Regions from separate parts of the Brevibacillus sp. genome, predicted to be linked through region 2. Evidence: riboswitches for the same ligand, from Rfam matches in the RefSeq annotation. Region 2 holds a riboswitch; the other holds the start of a gene.
The links. A riboswitch is a leader RNA that binds a small molecule or an ion and turns the genes downstream of it on or off. The one in region 2 is predicted to bind FMN.

Region 1: it holds a riboswitch for FMN, as region 2 does, so the genes downstream of both, DEP07_RS09970 (ECF transporter S component) here and ribD (bifunctional diaminohydroxyphosphoribosylaminopyrimidine deaminase/5-amino-6-(5-phosphoribosylamino)uracil reductase RibD) in region 2, are expected to answer to the same signal.

Annotation. Positions count from the first base shown of each region.
Region 1 is NZ_DOTK01000036.1:7,925-16,997, reverse strand. Features, by position in the region: gene DEP07_RS09985 (ABC transporter ATP-binding protein) at 1-720, shown strand, start outside; gene DEP07_RS09980 (ABC transporter permease) at 713-1,507, shown strand; gene DEP07_RS09975 (ABC transporter permease) at 1,511-2,308, shown strand; FMN riboswitch at 2,715-2,869, shown strand; gene DEP07_RS09970 (ECF transporter S component) at 3,124-3,732, shown strand; gene proS (proline--tRNA ligase) at 4,050-5,516, shown strand; gene DEP07_RS09960 (hypothetical protein) at 5,855-6,454, shown strand; gene DEP07_RS09955 (HAD family hydrolase) at 6,602-7,240, opposite strand; gene DEP07_RS09950 (ArsR/SmtB family transcription factor) at 7,325-7,957, opposite strand; gene bcp (thioredoxin-dependent thiol peroxidase) at 8,109-8,579, shown strand; gene DEP07_RS09940 (M42 family metallopeptidase) at 8,628-9,073, shown strand, end outside.
Region 2 is NZ_DOTK01000045.1:63,198-72,270, forward strand. Features, by position in the region: gene DEP07_RS13585 (Ger(x)C family spore germination protein) at 1-685, opposite strand, end outside; gene DEP07_RS13590 (GerAB/ArcD/ProY family transporter) at 682-1,770, opposite strand; gene DEP07_RS13595 (spore germination protein) at 1,775-3,274, opposite strand; gene ribH (6,7-dimethyl-8-ribityllumazine synthase) at 3,417-3,881, opposite strand; gene DEP07_RS13605 (bifunctional 3,4-dihydroxy-2-butanone-4-phosphate synthase/GTP cyclohydrolase II) at 3,902-5,095, opposite strand; gene DEP07_RS13610 (riboflavin synthase) at 5,113-5,775, opposite strand; gene ribD (bifunctional diaminohydroxyphosphoribosylaminopyrimidine deaminase/5-amino-6-(5-phosphoribosylamino)uracil reductase RibD) at 5,873-6,970, opposite strand; FMN riboswitch at 7,100-7,247, opposite strand; FMN riboswitch at 7,361-7,507, opposite strand; gene DEP07_RS13620 (HAD family hydrolase) at 7,597-8,247, opposite strand; gene DEP07_RS13625 (hypothetical protein) at 8,360-8,494, shown strand; gene yunB (sporulation protein YunB) at 8,593-9,073, opposite strand, start outside.

The DNA of each region.
Region 1 (9,073 bases), on a different contig from region 2:
GGTGTCGTATTCGGACAGCGTTCGCAGCTCTGGTGGGATTTGTCGCCCATGGAGTCGTTCCGGTTGCTGAAAAGCGTCTACAAAGTCGACGGGCCAGAGGGAGATAAGTGGCTAGACCGCTTGATTGAGGAGCTGGAGATCAACCCGTTTGTCAGCCAGCCAGTGCGCAAGCTGAGCCTGGGTCAACGGATGCGCTGCGAGGTAGCGGCGTCATTGATTCACAAGCCGCGCCTGTTGTTCCTCGATGAGCCGACAGTTGGGCTGGACGTCTTGGTGAAGCAAAAAATTCGCGAGTTTTTGCGCAATCTGAACGAAACGGAAAACATGACCATCCTGCTCACGACCCATGACGTTTCCGATATTGAAGCGCTCTGTAAGCGGGTGCTGGTCATGGACAAAGGCAAGCTGATTTTTGACGGCCTGCTCAGTGACCTGAAGGAAAAGTGGGGCAATGGCACAGAGGTGTCTTTCCAGATGAAAAAGCGCACACCCGCCGACGAGCTGCGCAAGACGCTTGGCGAGATGCCGTGCGAAATTTCCCAGGTAAACGAATATACAATCAGTGTGAAAGTGCCGCAGAGCCAGGAAATGCTGCCGTTTGTCCTGTCAACGGTCATGTCGACGTTCGAGGTCAGCGACGTAAAAATCATGGAGACGAGCACAGAAGATATTGTCCGCAACATTTACCAGGTGGATACAGGGGTGCGGGGCCATGCATAAGCTCTACATGGAACTGATCCGCATGCGCTTTTTGACCATGCTCGCTTACCGGGTGAATTACTACAGCGGGATCATTATTTACGCGATCAACATCGGAGCGTACTACTTTTTGTGGGGCGCAATCTACGGCGGCCAGCAGCAGCTTGGCGGCCTGTCGGTCGAGCAAATGACTTCCTACGTCGCGATTGCCTGGATGTCGCGCGCCTTTTACTTCAACAACATCGATACGGAAATTGCCCAGGATGTACGGGAGGGTAAGGTCGCGATCGAGATGATCCGCCCTTACAATTACTTGTCGGTCAAGACAGCGCAAGCATTTGGGGAAGGGATATTCCGCTTCCTGTTTTTCGCAGGGCCAGGAATTTTTCTCATCAGCTTGATTATCCCGTTTCATTTTCCCGCGACAGCGACTGGCTGGGGATTGTATTTGATCAGTCTCATGTTTGCTTTTTTGATCAACACGCAAATCAACCTGCTGACGGGGCTGTTCACCTTTTTCCTGTTCCGCAACGACGGGATGATGCGGGCGAAGCGTGTCGTCGTTGATTTGATGTCGGGCCTGGTGCTGCCGATCAGCTTTTTCCCGGGCTGGGCGCAAACGGTTATGGGCTTTTTGCCATTCCAGGCCGTCAACTACTATCCGAGCCTGATTTTCACAGGGGCGATTACTCCGGGGCGTTCCTGGGAGTTGATCGGCTTCCAGGCGATCTGGATGGTTGTTATTCTGGTTCCGATTCTGATTTTGTGGCGCATGGCCCGAAATCGGCTGGTCGTGCAAGGGGGGTAGCATATGCAAAACGTCAAGCACATTTTCGGTATTTTCGCCGACTACCTGGGCCAGTATTTCAAGACGAGACTTGCCTATCGGGCTGACTTTCTCGGGGATTTTGTGTCCAACTTGATTTCCGAGCTGATCAATCTAGTGTTCATCATCGTCGTCTTCACGCATGTGCCGTTGATGAAGGAATGGACGCGGGACGAAATCATTTTCATTTACGGTTTCTTTTTGGTGCCGTATGCCTTATTCTCGATGTTTTTCGGGTTTTGGGACTTCAACGAACGCTATATTATCCGGGGTGAAATGGACCGCATCTTGACCAGGCCGATCCACAATCTGGCACAGGTCTGTCTGGAGTCGATCGCACCGGACCGGATTTTCGGCGTCATCACAGGGCTGATCATCATGGGCTATGCTGCTTTTCAGCTCGATTTGACGTTTTACTGGTACGACCTGTTCATCTTCATCGGGCTTGTGATCAGTGGCGCCCTGATTTACGGCGGGGTGTACACGGCGATTGCCGCCGTCAGCTTTTTCTCCGATTCCCGGACAGGAATTGCCCCGATGATTTACAACATCCAGCAGTACGGGCGTTACCCCGTGGATGTGTACAACAAAGCGATTCGCTTCGTGCTGACTTACGTGCTGCCGTTTGCTTTTGTCGGGATTTACCCGGCGGCTTACTTTTTGCGAAAAGAAGTGTGGTATACGTACGCAGCACTTACTCCGGTAGTCGCGGTCATCTTCTTTGGCATCGGCTTGCTCGTCTGGAACTGGGGCGTCACCAAGTATCGGGGAGCAGGGTCGTAGTGGCAGAAGCCACTTTTGGTGCGATTTGGTAGGCAGGAGCAGGATTATGGATTTTTATTTGGGAACGGTTATGGTAATATTAGAGGTAACGAGCTTGAAAGAAAAAAAGACCGTCCGGGGGCTACCGGAACGGTCTGGTCTGTACAAACGAGGCTTCCCTCAAAGGGGACGGCTCACAGTTTTGTGAAGAATAGACCGCCGAGGAGCAGTCAACTCAAGGGCGGTCTATTTCTTTTAGGTCCAGGTAACTACCTATAGCACGTGGCGACTTTAGGCTGAGAAGCCCCATTTTTTTAAAAATATATCCAACTAAATCAATTGGAAAATAACAATAAAATGTCGATTTAACAGTTTCGTCTATTGTCAAATCGAAAAAGCGCAGTATAATATGCTGTATACAACTACACAATTCCTTCAGGGCAGGGTGAAATTCCCGACCGGCGGTGATGGTGCAATCAGCACGTCAAGCCCGCGAGCCTCCCGAGCTGTTGACAGCGACGGAGTGCAGGATCTGGTGAGATTCCAGAGCCGACAGTACAGTCTGGATGGGAGAAGGATGACGACAGTACGTTTACCACACACGTGCTTGTTTGCCTGTGCTGACAGGACAGATGCGATGAGGCATGCATGATGAGCCGCCTCGTTGTTTCTTGAACCTGTGTTTATTGCACATGCTTTGTCATACGCCTGTAAGCTGCCCTGAGAATTATTCTCAGGGTATTTTTATGTTTGCAAAAGCGTAGACATTTTGGCACGTGTGGGCAAGACCGCTGTTGCCATTCCTCAGAAGGAGAAAAAACGAGGAGATGGTACACATGAAAGAAACAGCCCTGCACACATCGCGCAGAGCAACCCAGCGGATCGTGACGATTCCGATGCTGGCAGCCGTTGCTTTTATCTTGCAGTATTTGGAGGTTCCCGTTCCGCTGATGCCGAGCTTTTTGAAGCTTGATTTCAGTACGTTGCCAGCGCTGATCGGCGGACTCATGTACGGCCCTGTAGCCGGCATTATCATCGAAGTTTTGAAAAATACATTGCACATGCTCTTTAAAAATACAGACGGATTGTTGATCGGAGAGCTTGCCAACGTCGTGGCGGGCGCCAGCTTTATTTTGCCAGCCGTCCTTCTGCAACGCAGCGGTCAAGGGAAAAAAGGCTTTTTATCGGGCCTCGCGCTTGGAACGTTGCTGATGACGATTGTCATGGCTGTTGCCAATGCGTACGTCCTGCTCCCGGCATACGCCGCTCTTTATCAGATGCCGATGGCAGAGCTGTTGGCCATGTTCAACGCAACCAGCGTCTGGTCCCTGGTCATGGTCGGTATCGTTCCGTTCAACCTGTTCAAAGGGGTCGTGCTCGCGCTGGTCGCGTATCCGGTCTACGCCAAGCTTGGTGCGCGCATTGCCCTCAGAACCACAAATTGACAACGGCTGCGCGACTTGCTAAGATATTCCCTAACAAAAAGCAGTTTAGCGAAAAGGCTATGAAAGGACCCGCAGCTATATCCTGGTTCCAGAGAGTCGGCCCTAGTCTGGAAGGCTGATACGAGGCGTACCTGCACCCCATCCTGAAGCCGCCAGCGACGAGCTGGTCCGGTTGCCCGCCGTTATCGGGTTGTTGAGTGGACTTATGGCTTGTGCCATGGTCAATCAGGGTGGTACCGCGGAAGTGAATCCTCCGTCCCTTTTTTGGGATGGGGGATTTTTTGCATTTTCATGTAAGAAAAAAGGAGCGTAGAAGGATGAAAGAGGACAAAGCGTTCGTAAAAGAAATTACACCGCAGTCGGAAGATTTTTCGCGCTGGTACATCGAGGCGATCAAAAAAGCGGATTTGATGGATTACACGCCAGTGCGCGGCTGCATCGTCTTCAAACCGGATGGCTTCGAGCTGTGGGAGCGCATCCAGGAGGCGATGGACAAAAGGTTCAAAGAGACGGGACACCGCAACGCCTACTTCCCAATGCTGATTCCCGAGTCCTTTTTCCAAAAAGAAAAAGAGCACATCGAGGGCTTCAACCCAGAGCTGCCTTGGGTGACGGAAGCGGGAGGAGAGCAGCTGGAGGAAAAGCTTGCCCTGCGCCCGACTTCGGAGACGATCATCGGACATATGTACGCGCAGTGGATTCAGAGCTACCGCGACTTGCCGATTCTGATTAACCAGTGGGCAAACGTGTTCCGCTGGGAAAAGCGCACCATGCCATTCTTGCGTACTTCAGAATTTTTGTGGCAGGAAGGCCATACCGCCCATGCGAACGAGGAAGAAGCGCGCCAGGAGACCATGCAGATGCTGGAGATTTATCGCGAGGTTGTGGAGCAGGAGCTGGCGATTCCGGTATGGAAAGGGCAAAAAACGCCAAGCGAGCGCTTTGCAGGAGCAGTCGACACGTACTCCATCGAGGCGATGATGAAGGATGGCAAAGCGGTGCAGGCCGGAACCTCCCACTACTTGGGCGACAAGTTTGCGCGCGGCTTTGAGATCAAGTTCCTGGATCGCGACAATCAGTTCAAATACGTGCATACGACTTCATGGGGCAGCTCTACCCGCTTGATCGGCTCGATGATCATGGTGCACGGCGACGACCGCGGTCTGGCTTTGCCGCCTCGGATGGCACCGACTCAGGTCATCATGATCCCAGTCGGACCGATGAAGCTGCGCGATCAGGTCATGGTTGCATTCGATCCGCTGTTCGACGAGATCAAAGCGGCAGGCGTTCGCGTCCGGGCAGACTTGCGCGAGGAAACTCCGGGCTGGAAGTTCAACGAATGGGAGATGCGCGGTGTGCCGCTTCGTCTGGAGCTTGGGCCGCGCGACGTGGAAAACGGCCAGGCGATTCTCGCTCGCCGCGATACCGGGGAGAAAATAACCGTGCCACTGGAAGGCATTGCGCAGACGATTGCCCAATTGCTCGAAGACATCCAGCAAAATATGTTCCAAAAAGCGCTGGCCTTCCGGGAAGCCCATTCGCATCTCGAAATCGATACGCTCGCGCAGCTGTCCGCGCACATCGAAAAATGTGAGAACGAAAACACGCCAAGCGGCTGGGTGCTCGCAGGCTGGTGCGGAGACGATGCGTGTGAGTCCAAGGTCAAGGAAGAGACGAAGTTCACGTCCCGCAACATTCCGTTTGAACCGCCTGCGCAAAAATCGGTCTGCATTTGCTGCGGCAAAGAGGCGAAGCATACGGTTTGGTTTGGCCGTTCGTACTAAGGTTTCAGTTAATAAACAAAACAAACAAGGGAGTGCTCCCCGTACGTAACGGAGCACTCCCTTTTGCATCCACAGAAGTCAGCGTGTGCGGGCAGGTTGTAAAGTATTTCCATTAACGTAATTTATCATTCGAGTAAAAAGTATATACATAAAAGTAAATATTTTGTATTTTTATTGATGGTTATAGAAACGACTCCACGAAGTATGTAATGTACATGGACCCATGGGATGGTCAACATTTTACTATGACTTATGACTCTTTCTTGGATAGCTCAAGACAAGAATAGATTGGCTCATTGTATGGTTTTGAGTCAGAATAATTTAAGGAGGGCAGTTGTATGAAGAGATATGTTTGGACATTGTTCGGTGCAGTTATAGTTGCTGGAATATCATTGGCTACTTGGGCTGGTGCATCCAATCAAGGGAATAAGGAAGCACTAAATGCATACAAGAAAATGGAACAAGCCCGGAATCAAGAGAACAAATCTTTGAACGAATCGAGCAATAATTTTACGCTGTCAGACTTCTCAATTCCAGGAGCTTTATTGTCAGAAGCGGATAAAATCAGCAAATACAAAGATTCAAACGTTCATGAGTTATTGACTGCGCATGATGAGAAGCTTTCGTTTATTATGGAAGGTGATGAAGTAAAAGGTATCGCTATAGCAACAGATACGGAGCCAATCATGGCAGGTGGTGAAAAAACCGGCCCTGAATTGTTTGACCTTCATGAAAAAATAAAAAACGATCTTGGTGACAAGGTCAACCTTATGTACTTTAGTTATGCAGGCGGATTTGTTTTTGTTGCTACTGATAACAAAGGGGAGGAAAGCTTGTGGCTCGATCAACGCGCTGCTCAGTTTCTGGAGCTTTCTCCTCACGTTCAACTCGATTCCGAAGAAGTTTTGCAACAAATCCGAAACAATATAAATCAATAAAATGACAAGGGGGCGTCTCTTCGTCGAGCAATCGACTTTTGAGGTAGCCCCTTCGTATTATGCGGTCAAAATCCGTATATGAAAAAATCTCAGCCATGCAAGACTGTCTATTAACGAAGTAATAGCAGGTTAGGCAACCCGAATCAATCAGCGGCCAAGCACCCAGTCAACAAACGCCTGCGCGTCAGAAAAGCGATAGTCCGGCTCAGGATCGAAGCTCCCGGCCTTCTGGGTGACAAGCAGCCAGTCAACGCCGACCGTAGTCAGCCCTGCGGCGCGTCCCGCGATGATGTCTGCGTCGCTGTCGCCCACAAAAATCGCATTCTCGGCTGTAGCTCCCAGCTGTTTCAGCGCTGTGAAAATGCCTTCCGGATGCGGCTTCGGCTCGGTCACCTCATCGCCTGTGATCACGACAGAAAAATACTTTTCCAATCCCCACTCGCGCAGCGATATATCTGCACTTCTGCGCCCTTTTCCCGTCACGACTCCCATCTGAATGCCCGCAGAATGCAACTGTTCAAGCATCTTTGCAAGCTGCGGAGGATTTTGCACCTGAGCGTGCTCAAGCGTGTACACATGGAAAAAATGATCGAGAGCGGCTTCGTGTTCATGGGCGGGCAGCTTGTTTTGCAAAATGCCAGTTTCGGTTGGACCAAACATCGCTACGATTTGCGCATCGGAGTAGTGCTCTTGCAAAAAGCGCTGAAAAGTAGAGCGAAAGGCCGTAAAAATGAGCGGGAGCGTATCGGCGACTGTACCGTCAAAATCAAACAAAATCGTGCGCATGGCTGCCCCTCCTTTGGAATAAAAAAAGAAAAACCATCTCTCTTGATGGTTTTCCTGGTGTTGGTCGATTTCCTTTTTACAGCTTTACAGCGGCTTGTTCTGGTCGTCTTGCTCCTCAAACTGCTCTTCCGAATCGTCTGTCGGCTCAGCAGGCGTCAGCGGAAACAAGACGTCGAAAAACTTGAACTTGCGGCGGCCTTGCTCGTTTTTGAAGCCTTTGTACTTTTGCAACAGGTCGCTGATGTCGTCCACCAACTGATTGCGTTCTTCCTGGCTCAAATAAAATTCAGTCAGGTTGAAAGCAAAAGTATTCTGGTATTCCTTGCGAACATCCTGATCGCTTGCAACGAAACGATTGAGTGTCCTCATGAGATCCTTTTCTGTGGTGCGAAACGGAGTGAACATGACGTCACTCAATTGCTGTGCATTTTCTTCAATCATAAGCTGAAGCTTAACCTGAATCACCTTGGCGACTGGCTCGTAGTATTTCTCCACGATGGAACCTTTGACGCGGGTATCTACCTGTTCGAGCAAACCAACACGCACAAGTTCCTTCACGTGGTAGTGAAGACGTGCAGCATTTTCGCCTAGTTCCGTAGCGATTTGTTTGGCCGTACGCGGCTCCAAATCCTCGAAGAGTTCTAGAATCTTAACCCTTTCTGCTATGGCAAGGGATTTAAGCGCTTCTGGATCCGTTACTTCAAAAAACTCTTTCATGCCAATTCTCACCATCCAACTGACTAGGCCATTTTTTTATTTTTCTTAATTAATTCTATCGTTTTCTGCTAGAAAGCGCAACGTATATGCGGATGAAGTACCTGTAAGCTTGTGGTAAAATGAAACCAGTGATTTTTACGGGGGGATGAGCATGATCGAAACCGGACAAGCCGCGCCTTTATTTACTTTGCAGGCAAACAATGAACAGACGATTTCGCTTTCGCAATACCGCGGAAAAAATGTCGTGCTTTATTTTTATCCAAAAGACATGACGCCGGGCTGCACGACCGAAGCGTGCGATTTTCGAGACTATCACCCGATGTTTGCGGAGCTGGACACTGTCGTGCTCGGAATCAGCCCGGATTCCGTGAAGTCGCATGACAAGTTTATTGCGAAGCACGAGCTTCCGTTTGTGCTTTTGGCCGATCCGGAGCATGAAGTTGCGGAGGCGTACGGCGTTTGGGTGCTGAAAAAAATGTACGGCCGCGAGTACATGGGAATTGAGCGGAGCACTTTTGTGATCGACAAGGAAGGCAACATCGCCAAGGTGTGGCCGAAAGTGAAAGTAAAAGGGCACGTACAGGAAGTGCTCCAGTTTATCAAGGAAGAGCTGCAAAGCTAAAATCGGCGTTTAATACATAGTCATAGTACATAAAAGGAGGATTTTCTCATGGGTGTGTCTACCGAGTATGTCGTTCAAGCTTTTTGCCAATTGGCGAATATCCCGAGTCCGTCTGGCAACACAGAAAAAGTAATGGCGTGGGTCGCCGGGGAACTGGAGCAGCTTGGCGTGGAGTACAAACGGACGAACAAGGGAGCGATTGTCGCTACCGTGCCGGGGGCGCGTGATGACAAGGCGCGTTTGCTGACGGCGCACGTCGATACGCTGGGAGCCATGGTCAAAGAAATCAAAAGCAACGGACGCCTCAAGCTGACGTTGATCGGCGGTTTTGAGTTCAATGCCGTGGAAGGCGAGCACTGCACAGTGGAAACAGCGAGTGGCCGCCTGGTGACCGGGACGATTTTGTCTACGAAAGCATCTGTTCACGTCTATGGCCGCGAAGCAGGCAAGGCAGAAAGAACCGACTCCAACATGGAAGTTCGTCTGGACGAGAA
Region 2 (9,073 bases):
TGCGTCCCAACAAGCATTGCACCAGCTTCCCTTCGCGCTGCGAGTACAGGCCAATCATCTTGTCCTTTCGCAATAACGCAACTTGGGCAATCTCGATGCTCCCGTCTTGCTTGACCAAATACGGCAAATTCGGATCGCCTATATTGCTGGTCATCATGAAGACAAAATCGTGAATCGTGGAAAAAGACGAAAACGCCGTCTCCACTCTCGGACGCAGCAAGTCGTTCAAATACGTGTTGATTTCCGGCTTGTTCTTGTACTTCCCTCTGATGACATCCTCTACTTTGCCTTTGACGATGGCGATAAACACGTTTTCGCCCACAATCGGATTCCGGTACAAATCGAGCACGACTTTGCCAATCCCGCTTTTTCGGGCAAGTTCCTCGCTGAACAAAATGACGCGCAGCTGCGATAAAGTAATCGTCCGCTCCACTTTGGGAGCCAACGCCAGCATCGCTTCACTGGTCATCGAAGCCTGGGTCGCATAAATTTGCGTCGTTTCCTTGCCTTTTGCCGGAACCGGAATGGAGACCAGCACCTTCATTTGCGTATCATCGACATAGTCGAACCCCATCACGCCGATCATCGCCATGTCTTCAAGCGCCGGACGTTCATATTCGGCGGCACAGCCCGCAAGCGTGCAGGAAAGGAGTGCGATCAAAAAGAGCCAGCTGCCCCATCTCATGACACCTTCTCCCCCTTTCCTCGCCGCAAAGCGTGCAGCATCAGCAAAAAGATCGGCCACAAGATCAAGCCGTACGCGAAGTAAACAGTCAGCTGGTCATACAGGTAGCGTTGCGCTTCCACGGACAGAGGGCCGTGAATCATAAAGTAAGAAATCGCGGACGGCAACAAGAGATGCCATAAGCGACGTTTCCCCGCCAATTGTTCCATCCCCGTACGCGCCATCCACAAGTACGCGGTCGACGTGCTGAGAATGAGAAATACCCACAGACCGATTCCCAAATTTTCTACCCGCTCCAAAAAGGACAGCTCGACAGCCTTGAACAGATTCAAAATCGGGTAGACGAGATTCGCCACCTGCCATTCGGAAAAATACGCCACACTCGTGAGCAGCACCAACACGTAGAAGAAAACGACCGTCCATACGCCGATCAACACATGGCGCCGCGCTCTGTTCTTTTCGATGATAAACGGGTAGTAAATCAACAAAATTTCGTACCCCAGCATACTGCCTGAGGATTGGTTAAGCGCATCAAGCACACTGGCCAGATCGGTATTGAAAAGCGGAAAAATATGCGACAGCCCGCCTTTTTGAAAACCGTAATGCAGCAACACCAGCATCCACCCCGTAAAAAACAGGGCCAGCAGGCAAAACCTCGCTACGAGCTTGATTCCGCCGTTCGTAATGTACATCATGACGAGTGTCAAACCAAGCAACGGCATGGTGATCGTCTGGTTGTTGAGCATCGAGGTTTGCAAAAGCCGGACGTATCCTTCATTCGCTGTCGATGTGTTCAGGATGGCGTAGACGATGACCAGGACGTTCAGGCAGCTACCCAGCCACTTCCCCAGCAACTTTTCATGAATCCCGAACAGCGTATCTCCCGGGTAGCGGCTGCACAGCGCGATCATCGGAAAGACCGTCAGCGTCACAATGATTCCGAGCAAAATCGGCGCCATCCACAAGTTATAGCCCATTTTGCTGGCAAAATGAGAAAGCGACAGCAGGTTGACGCCGACCATTGAATTGATGATCAGCCCGATTACATGGATCGGATTCAGGCTGTGAATCTTTCCTCTGTCCATCTATCTACTCCTCACCAACGGGCCGCGCCTGTTTGCGTTTTGCTCTGGACATGCGGTTGCGATAGACGATGAACTTCATCGGCGCGCGCACCAGGCCATTAAACAAATCCGTCCACTGGCGCGGCACACCCGGAGCCATGTAAGGAGTGCCCAAAGAGGTCAGGTTGAGCAAATGCGCAAACAAAAAAGCAAGCATCAGCATCTGACCGTACATCCCCATCATGCCTGCCATCAAAATAAAACCGTAACGAACGAGACGAATCGCGTTGCTCATCAAAAAATTGGGCGGAACAAACGAAAGCAGGGCCGAGACGGAGACGAGAACAATCAAGATGTTGCTGGCCAATCCCGCTTGAACGGACGCTGTTCCGATGACAATCCCGCCCACGATCCCGATCGTCTGACCGATTTTCGTCGGCATGCGTATCCCGGCTTCACGCAAAATCTCGATAACCAGCTCGATGAAGATCACCTCGATGACCGGAGGAAAAGGCACCTGGCTGCGCGATTCAGACAAAATCGTCAGCAAGGCGGGAGGGAGCATTTCCGGGTGAAAAGTCAGGACGGATACGTAGCTGGAAGTAAGCAAAATTGTCACAAACAGCCCGAAAAAGCGGATCATTCGCAGCAAGCTCGCCGTTGACCAGCGATTGTAGAAGTCCTCGGGGCTGCTGAACATCTCCAGAAAAGAGGCCGGGCAGATCACTGCTTCAGGGCTTCCGTTCAGCATAATGATGATTCTGCCATCCAGCAGTGCCGCTGCCACATTGTCTGGGCGACTGGTCAGCCCGAACTGGGGAAACGGCGAGTACGGCTTGTCTTCGAGCATTTGTTTCAAGACAGGCAATCCGACGAAGCCTTGATACTCGACGTTTTGGATGCGTGTCTTCACGCGTTCGACGTTGATCTCGTTCGCGATATTTTCCAGGTACAGGACCGCTACCCGGTTTTGCGTCTCTGTGCCGATCGTGTAGGCGACAATTTTCAGGTTGGGCGTCGTCAATCTGCGGCGCAAGAGCGACAGGTTGATCTCCAGCATCTCCACAAACGAATCCTGCGGGCCGAGAACCGTCGCCTCGCTCTCCGACTTGGTAATCGCACGATGCTCGACCTGAAACGTATTGACGTGCAAAATAAGCTCCCGTTCCAGAAAAAACAGGATCGTATGGCCGCGCAGCAAATTGGCAAGCAGCAAGTCCAGGTTGCCTTCGCGACACGGCTGCGCGTAAGGAAGCACGGTCAACGGATCTCTGCCGTCCGAGCGCTGCAACGGCAAAAACACGTTTTCATACAACTGCGCCAGTTCCACCATCGTATCTAGAAAAAAAACGTGAACCTCTTCGTCATTGATCGTCAAAGCCAGGCTGCTGAGGTCATCCACGTTGTGCATTTGCTGTTTGATCATTTCCGGCGTGATTCGCTCGCCACGCGAAGGCGACGCGCCACCGCTCTTGGCTTGTGCCACTTTGAATACTTGCGCTCTCCACCAATCTGTCGGCTCCATCTTGAATCCCCCGATCTACAGGAAAATCCTTCTTACTTTGACCGATAGGTGGTGATTTTATCCATCCATAGGCGTTTTTATCCATGCAAAAACGGGAGCCTCAGCCCCCGCTTCTCGCCTTCTCATGCTATACTGTTCTCGTTTAGGCAAACTGCTTCGACAGATTCGCCATTTCAATCGCAGCCGCAGCGGCCTCCCAGCCTTTGTTGCCTGCTTTCGTTCCAGCACGCTCAATCGCTTGCTCAATATTGTCTGTCGTCAGCACGCCGAAAATAACCGGAATCCCTGTGGACAGCGACAAGGAAGCAACTCCTTTGGCCGCTTCGTTGCACACGTAATCAAAGTGCGGAGTTGCGCCGCGAATCACGGCGCCCAGCGTCACTACCGCGTCGTAACGGCCGGATTCCGCCATTTTTTTGGCAATCAGCGGAATTTCAAATGCGCCTGGCACCCATGCCACATCGACGTTTTCCTCTTCCACACCGTGGCGCTTCAAAGCATCGAGAGCGCCGCCAACCAGCTTGCTGACGATCAGTTCGTTAAATCGCCCTGCTACAATCCCTACGCGCAGTCCTGTCCCTACCAGATGTCCTTCAAATGTTCTCATTCCGTTCACTCTCCTTTGCATTATAGGTGGAGCAAGTGCCCCAGCTTCGTTTGCTTGGTTGTCAAATATCGCTGATTGTGCGGTTGCACCTGCATTTGCAACGGCACTCTTTCTTCTACTTTCAGCCCGTAGCCGTCCAGCCCGCGAATTTTGCGAGGATTGTTGGTCAAAAGGCGCATCCTGCGCACTCCGAGGTCGCGAAGAATTTGCGCACCAATCCCGTACTCTCGCAAATCGGCCGCAAAGCCCAGCTTTTCGTTTGCTTCCACCGTATCAAGCCCTTCCTCCTGGAGCTTGTACGCCTTGAGCTTGTTAATCAGCCCGATGCCGCGTCCTTCTTGGCGCATGTACAAAAGAATGCCCGCGCCCTCCGCCTCGATTTGCGCAAGCGCAGCATGCAGTTGCGGCCCGCAGTCGCATCGCTCGGAGCCAAAAATATCCCCGGTCAGGCATTCGGAGTGCACCCGGACGAGAACCGGCTTGTCCGAGTCGATCTCGCCCTTGATGAGCGCTACGTGTTCTTTGCCATCTACTTCGTTCGTATAGGCCGCGATCCGAAAATCGCCGAAGCTCGTCGGGAGATTCACTTCGATTTCTTTGTGCACATGCGATTCCGTGCGCATCCGATACGCGATCAAATCGGCAATCGTGATCAGCTTCAGCTCAAACCGCCGCGCAATCTCTACCAACTGCGGCAACCGGGCCATCGAGCCGTCTTCATTCATAATCTCGCAAATCACGCCTGCCGCAGCACTGCCAGCCATCTCCGCGAGATCGACGGCCGCCTCCGTGTGACCAGCCCGGCGCAACACGCCGCCCGCTTTTGCTATCAACGGAAAAATATGCCCCGGCTTGCGGAAATCTTCGGCTGTCTTCTGCTCATCCAGCATCGCCAGCACTGTCTGCGAACGCTCATGGGCTGAGATTCCTGTATGCGTGCTCGCCTCATCAATCGAGACGGTAAAAGCCGTCCCTTGCTTGTCTGTGTTGTCTTCGACCATCGGAGCAAGCTTCAATCTGGCCGCGCGCTCTTGCGTAATCGGCACGCAGACCAGCCCGCGCCCATGCGTTGCCATGAAGTTGATCATCTCCGGTGTCGCCGCTTCCGCCAGGCAGACGAAATCCCCTTCGTTTTCCCGATCTTCGTCATCCACTACGATAATCGCTTTCCCTTGGCGCAAATCTTCCAATGCCTCTTCTATCTGATGAAACATGGGACTTCCCTCCTCGTTCAGACAAATCCATTTTCCTGCAAAAAAGCCATGCTGATCGTCGAGCCTGCCGCTTGCCCGCTCCTTTGCTGGCCGCGATCTCCCAAAAGCCGCTCTACATACTTGCCGATGACGTCTGTCTCCAGATTCACCTGATCGCCTGCACGCCGATCCTGCAAGCTGGTCTGCGCCAGCGTGTGCGGGATGATCGACACGCTGAAATGCGTATCCGCAGCTTCCACCACAGTGAGACTGATGCCATCCACGCAAATCGAGCCGCGCTCGATGACGTATTTCAACAGCTCCGCGCTCGCTTCGATCTTAAACAGCACAGCGTTGGCGTGCGGCTGTCGCGACACGATCGTGCCTGTCCCGTCCACGTGCCCGGAGACGATATGCCCGCCAAAACGGTCGCCCAAGCGCATCGCCCGCTCCAGGTTGACTCGCTGGCCCGCTCGCAGATGGCGCAGGCTCGTCTTTTTCATCGTTTCCGGCATGACGTCGACCTGAAAATGCCGCTGCGTAAACGAAGTAACCGTCAGGCAAATCCCGTTGACTGCGATGCTGTCGCCCAGCTGCACACCTTCGAGCACCCGCTGCGCCCGGATCACGAGCTGACTCGCCTGATCGTTGCCCGTGAGCGATTCCACCGTGCCCAGCTCTTCTACCAGTCCGGTAAACATCGGCTTTCCTCCTCTTTTTACACGGTTTATAACACCGGAAAGCAGCCATCGGCCTCGGTGAAACAAAGCCGTCTGTCTCCGATTCGCTTTTTTGTCCTCACTCCCACTGTGGATAGCCGCTGATCCGCAAGTCCAGCTCATCCAGTTGCTCAACGGTCGGATTCGCCAGCTTGACCGCCTGATCCATCGTGGAAAAGCCTTGTCCTCCAAACGGTGTCGGCGCCTGGCCACCGCCAATCATTTTCAGCGACACGTAGCTGATCACTTTTTGAATCGCCCGCGCCTGCAAAAACGCTCCGTTGACCGCGGCCCCGCCTTCGACGAGAAGCGAAGTGATTCCCCATTCGCCCAGCGTGTCCAGCACCTCGTCCACCCTAATCTGCTCATCTGCCACGAACAGCCGGATACCTTTTTCCGCAAAAGCCTCCTGCTTCGCTTGCGCCGCAGCTTTCGTCGTAAAAATCCAGGTGGGCGCATCCGTATTTTGAATCACGTTGGCCCCGAGCGGCGTGCGCAGCTGACTGTCCCAGATGATACGCACAGGCTGTCGCCCATGCGCTTGCCCGTCCAGTCTCGCCGTCAAAAGCGGATCGTCCGCAAGCACCGTGCCTACTCCGACCAGGATCGCGTCGTGCTGTCTGCGCAGCTCGTGCACTTCCCCCCGCGCCCGCGCACCCGTTATCCAGCGGCTGTGCCCGCTTTCGGTAGCGATCTTGCCATCCAGCGTGCTCGCTGTTTTGATCGTCACAAACGGACGCCGCGTCTTGATAAAGTGGAAAAAGACTTCATTCAGCTTTTTCGCTTCCGCTTCATGCACGCCGACAACCACTTCCACGCCTGCTGCCCGCAGCTTCTCCGCGCCTTTTCCCGCGACGAGCGGATTCGGGTCCAGCGTGGCGATCACGGCACGCCGGATGCCAGCCGCGATCACCGCCTCGGCGCACGGAGGCGTTTTGCCGTGATGACTGCACGGCTCCAATGTGACATACAGCGTAGCGCCAGCCGCTTTTTGCCCTGCCATCCGCAGAGCGTGCACTTCTGCATGAGGTTCGCCTGCACGCAAATGCGCTCCCATGCCTACTACCTCTCCGTTGTTTACCAGGACTGCACCGACGAGCGGATTGGGGCTCGTCTGACCGTTTGCCGAGCGCGCCAAATCCAGTGCCAGTGCCATGAACCGCATGTCCTGCTCCATGTAAACCTCCTCTTTCATGCACGGATTCCAGCCAATGCAAAAAGCCCTCGAAACCACTAGCGGCTCAGGGCATAAGGAAAGAAGCCTTATCGCATCCGTTTTTTGCAAAAGGGATGCCAAAAAGCATGGTCAGCTCTTCTTCCATCCGGACTTTACCGTCGGCTCTGGATTTGCACCAGATCAGTCGCTAAACCGTAACGATCAGCGAGTCGCGGGCTTTAGACGTACATACGTCATTACCGCCGGTCGGGAATTTCACCCTGCCCTGAAGATTTTGCGCTATGCAGTTTTCCAATAAAAAACGCCCACGAGCAAACGATACTCAGGGCGTAGGGAAAAAAGCCTCGTGACAGTTCTGTTTTTGAAAAAACAGCCGCCGAAGCTATTGTAAGACACCTTCTCCCATCCGGACTTTACCGTCGGCCTTGGATTTGCACCAAGTCAGTCGCTATCCATACAGCAATAGCGAGTCGCGGGCTCAGACGTGCGTTCGTCATTACCGCCGGTCGGGAATTTCACCCTACCCTGAAGGCTGGTATTCAGTTAGGCACAGTATAGCACACATTTCTCGTCAACTGTCACTTTTTTAGGTGGAAGTGTCCTTTTCCTGCTCTCCGCGAGCGCGGCTACAAAATGTCCAGCAGCTCGCGCAAGTCCGTGATGTACGCTCGCGGCGACACTTCGTTGCGCTCCATGTCCGCCCGCTCTCCCTGATACGCGATAAACGCCACTTCCCCGCCGTGCGCCGCTTTTCCGTCAATCCAGGAATCTCCGACCATCGTCCACGCCGTAGCAGACCAGTTGGGGTATTGGGCGCGGATGTAGTGAATCCCGGACGGATGCGGTTTGAGTGTCGTCATCTGCTCGCGCGCGACAATCTCCTGGAAACAATCGGCGATTCCCGTATGATTCAGCGCTTCCTCGGCGGCTGCGTAGGCATTGTTGGTCAAAATGAACAAATGATACCGTTCCTTTAGGTGGGCGAGCACTTCCTTGACGTGGTCTTCCAGGACAGCCTCGTGCATCCCTGCTTTTTCAATCGCGGTCACGGCTTCCCACATCGTTTGCTCAAGCTGACTCGTCATCCGGCCCGACTTTCTGCCCATTTCGATCAATTGCGAAGCGGTGTGGCTGCGCCAGTCAAAAGTCGGCTCGCACAGCCCGTGCTCAGCCCATAAGGTAAAAATGGCCTGCTTCATTTCCAAAAAGTTGATTTTGGATTGCAGCAACGTATTGTCCATATCGAAAATGATGCCTTTTATCGACGCTCTGGTCATTGTCGGATCTCTCCCCCTTTTGCCAATGATTATTTGGTCAAGTATACCAAATTAAGAACGTTCGACTAGATACGAAAACGGGAATCAGGACTTTTTCCAATCGCAAAAGCTCGTGAACGACGCCCAGACGATCGACGATAAAAACATCATCATCCAGGGACAGGACCAGGAGAAAAACACCTCATGGAGCATGATCGGCGGCACGCTCAGCAGCCAGGAGGGCGTGATTGAGCTGACCGTCACCTGAGGTGAGCCGTAGATTTCCCCGACACCTTTTCACGGAACGAAAAAAGCGACAGCCCGCTGCTGCCGCTTTTTTGTTGTTCCCGCCATTCGCCAAGTCCGCTATGGCGCATCGTCTGCCCCTTCCATTTGCGCCCGGGGCACATCCGGCTTGCCCTCCGGATTGTTGTACAAATACTGCGGCACATCCCCGATAATCAGTGAATGCGTGATCGGGATTTTCGTGGTGATCGTCTGCTCCTCGGTGGCAAACGGGATGACAATCTGCAAATCGACCTCCACGAAAATGTAGACGGTTGCGAGCACCATGTTGATGCCCGCCTCCTTCAACTCTGTCTCCAGCTTTGTTTTCACAGAGCCGATCGGTACAAAAGTGACAGGCAAATTCGGTCCCATCTGCGCCAAAAACGTATTTCCTGTCGCCAAGCCAAGCGGAATGGTGCGATCGACTTTTTCCGTCTCAAATTCCTGAAGCTTGTTCTGCACTCGTGAAGTTGTCTCGCCGACAATTCTCGCGTATTCCCTAAAGTTAAACTGGTACGCCTGAATCTGCCCTTCGTTGTTCTTCTCGATCTTGACGATC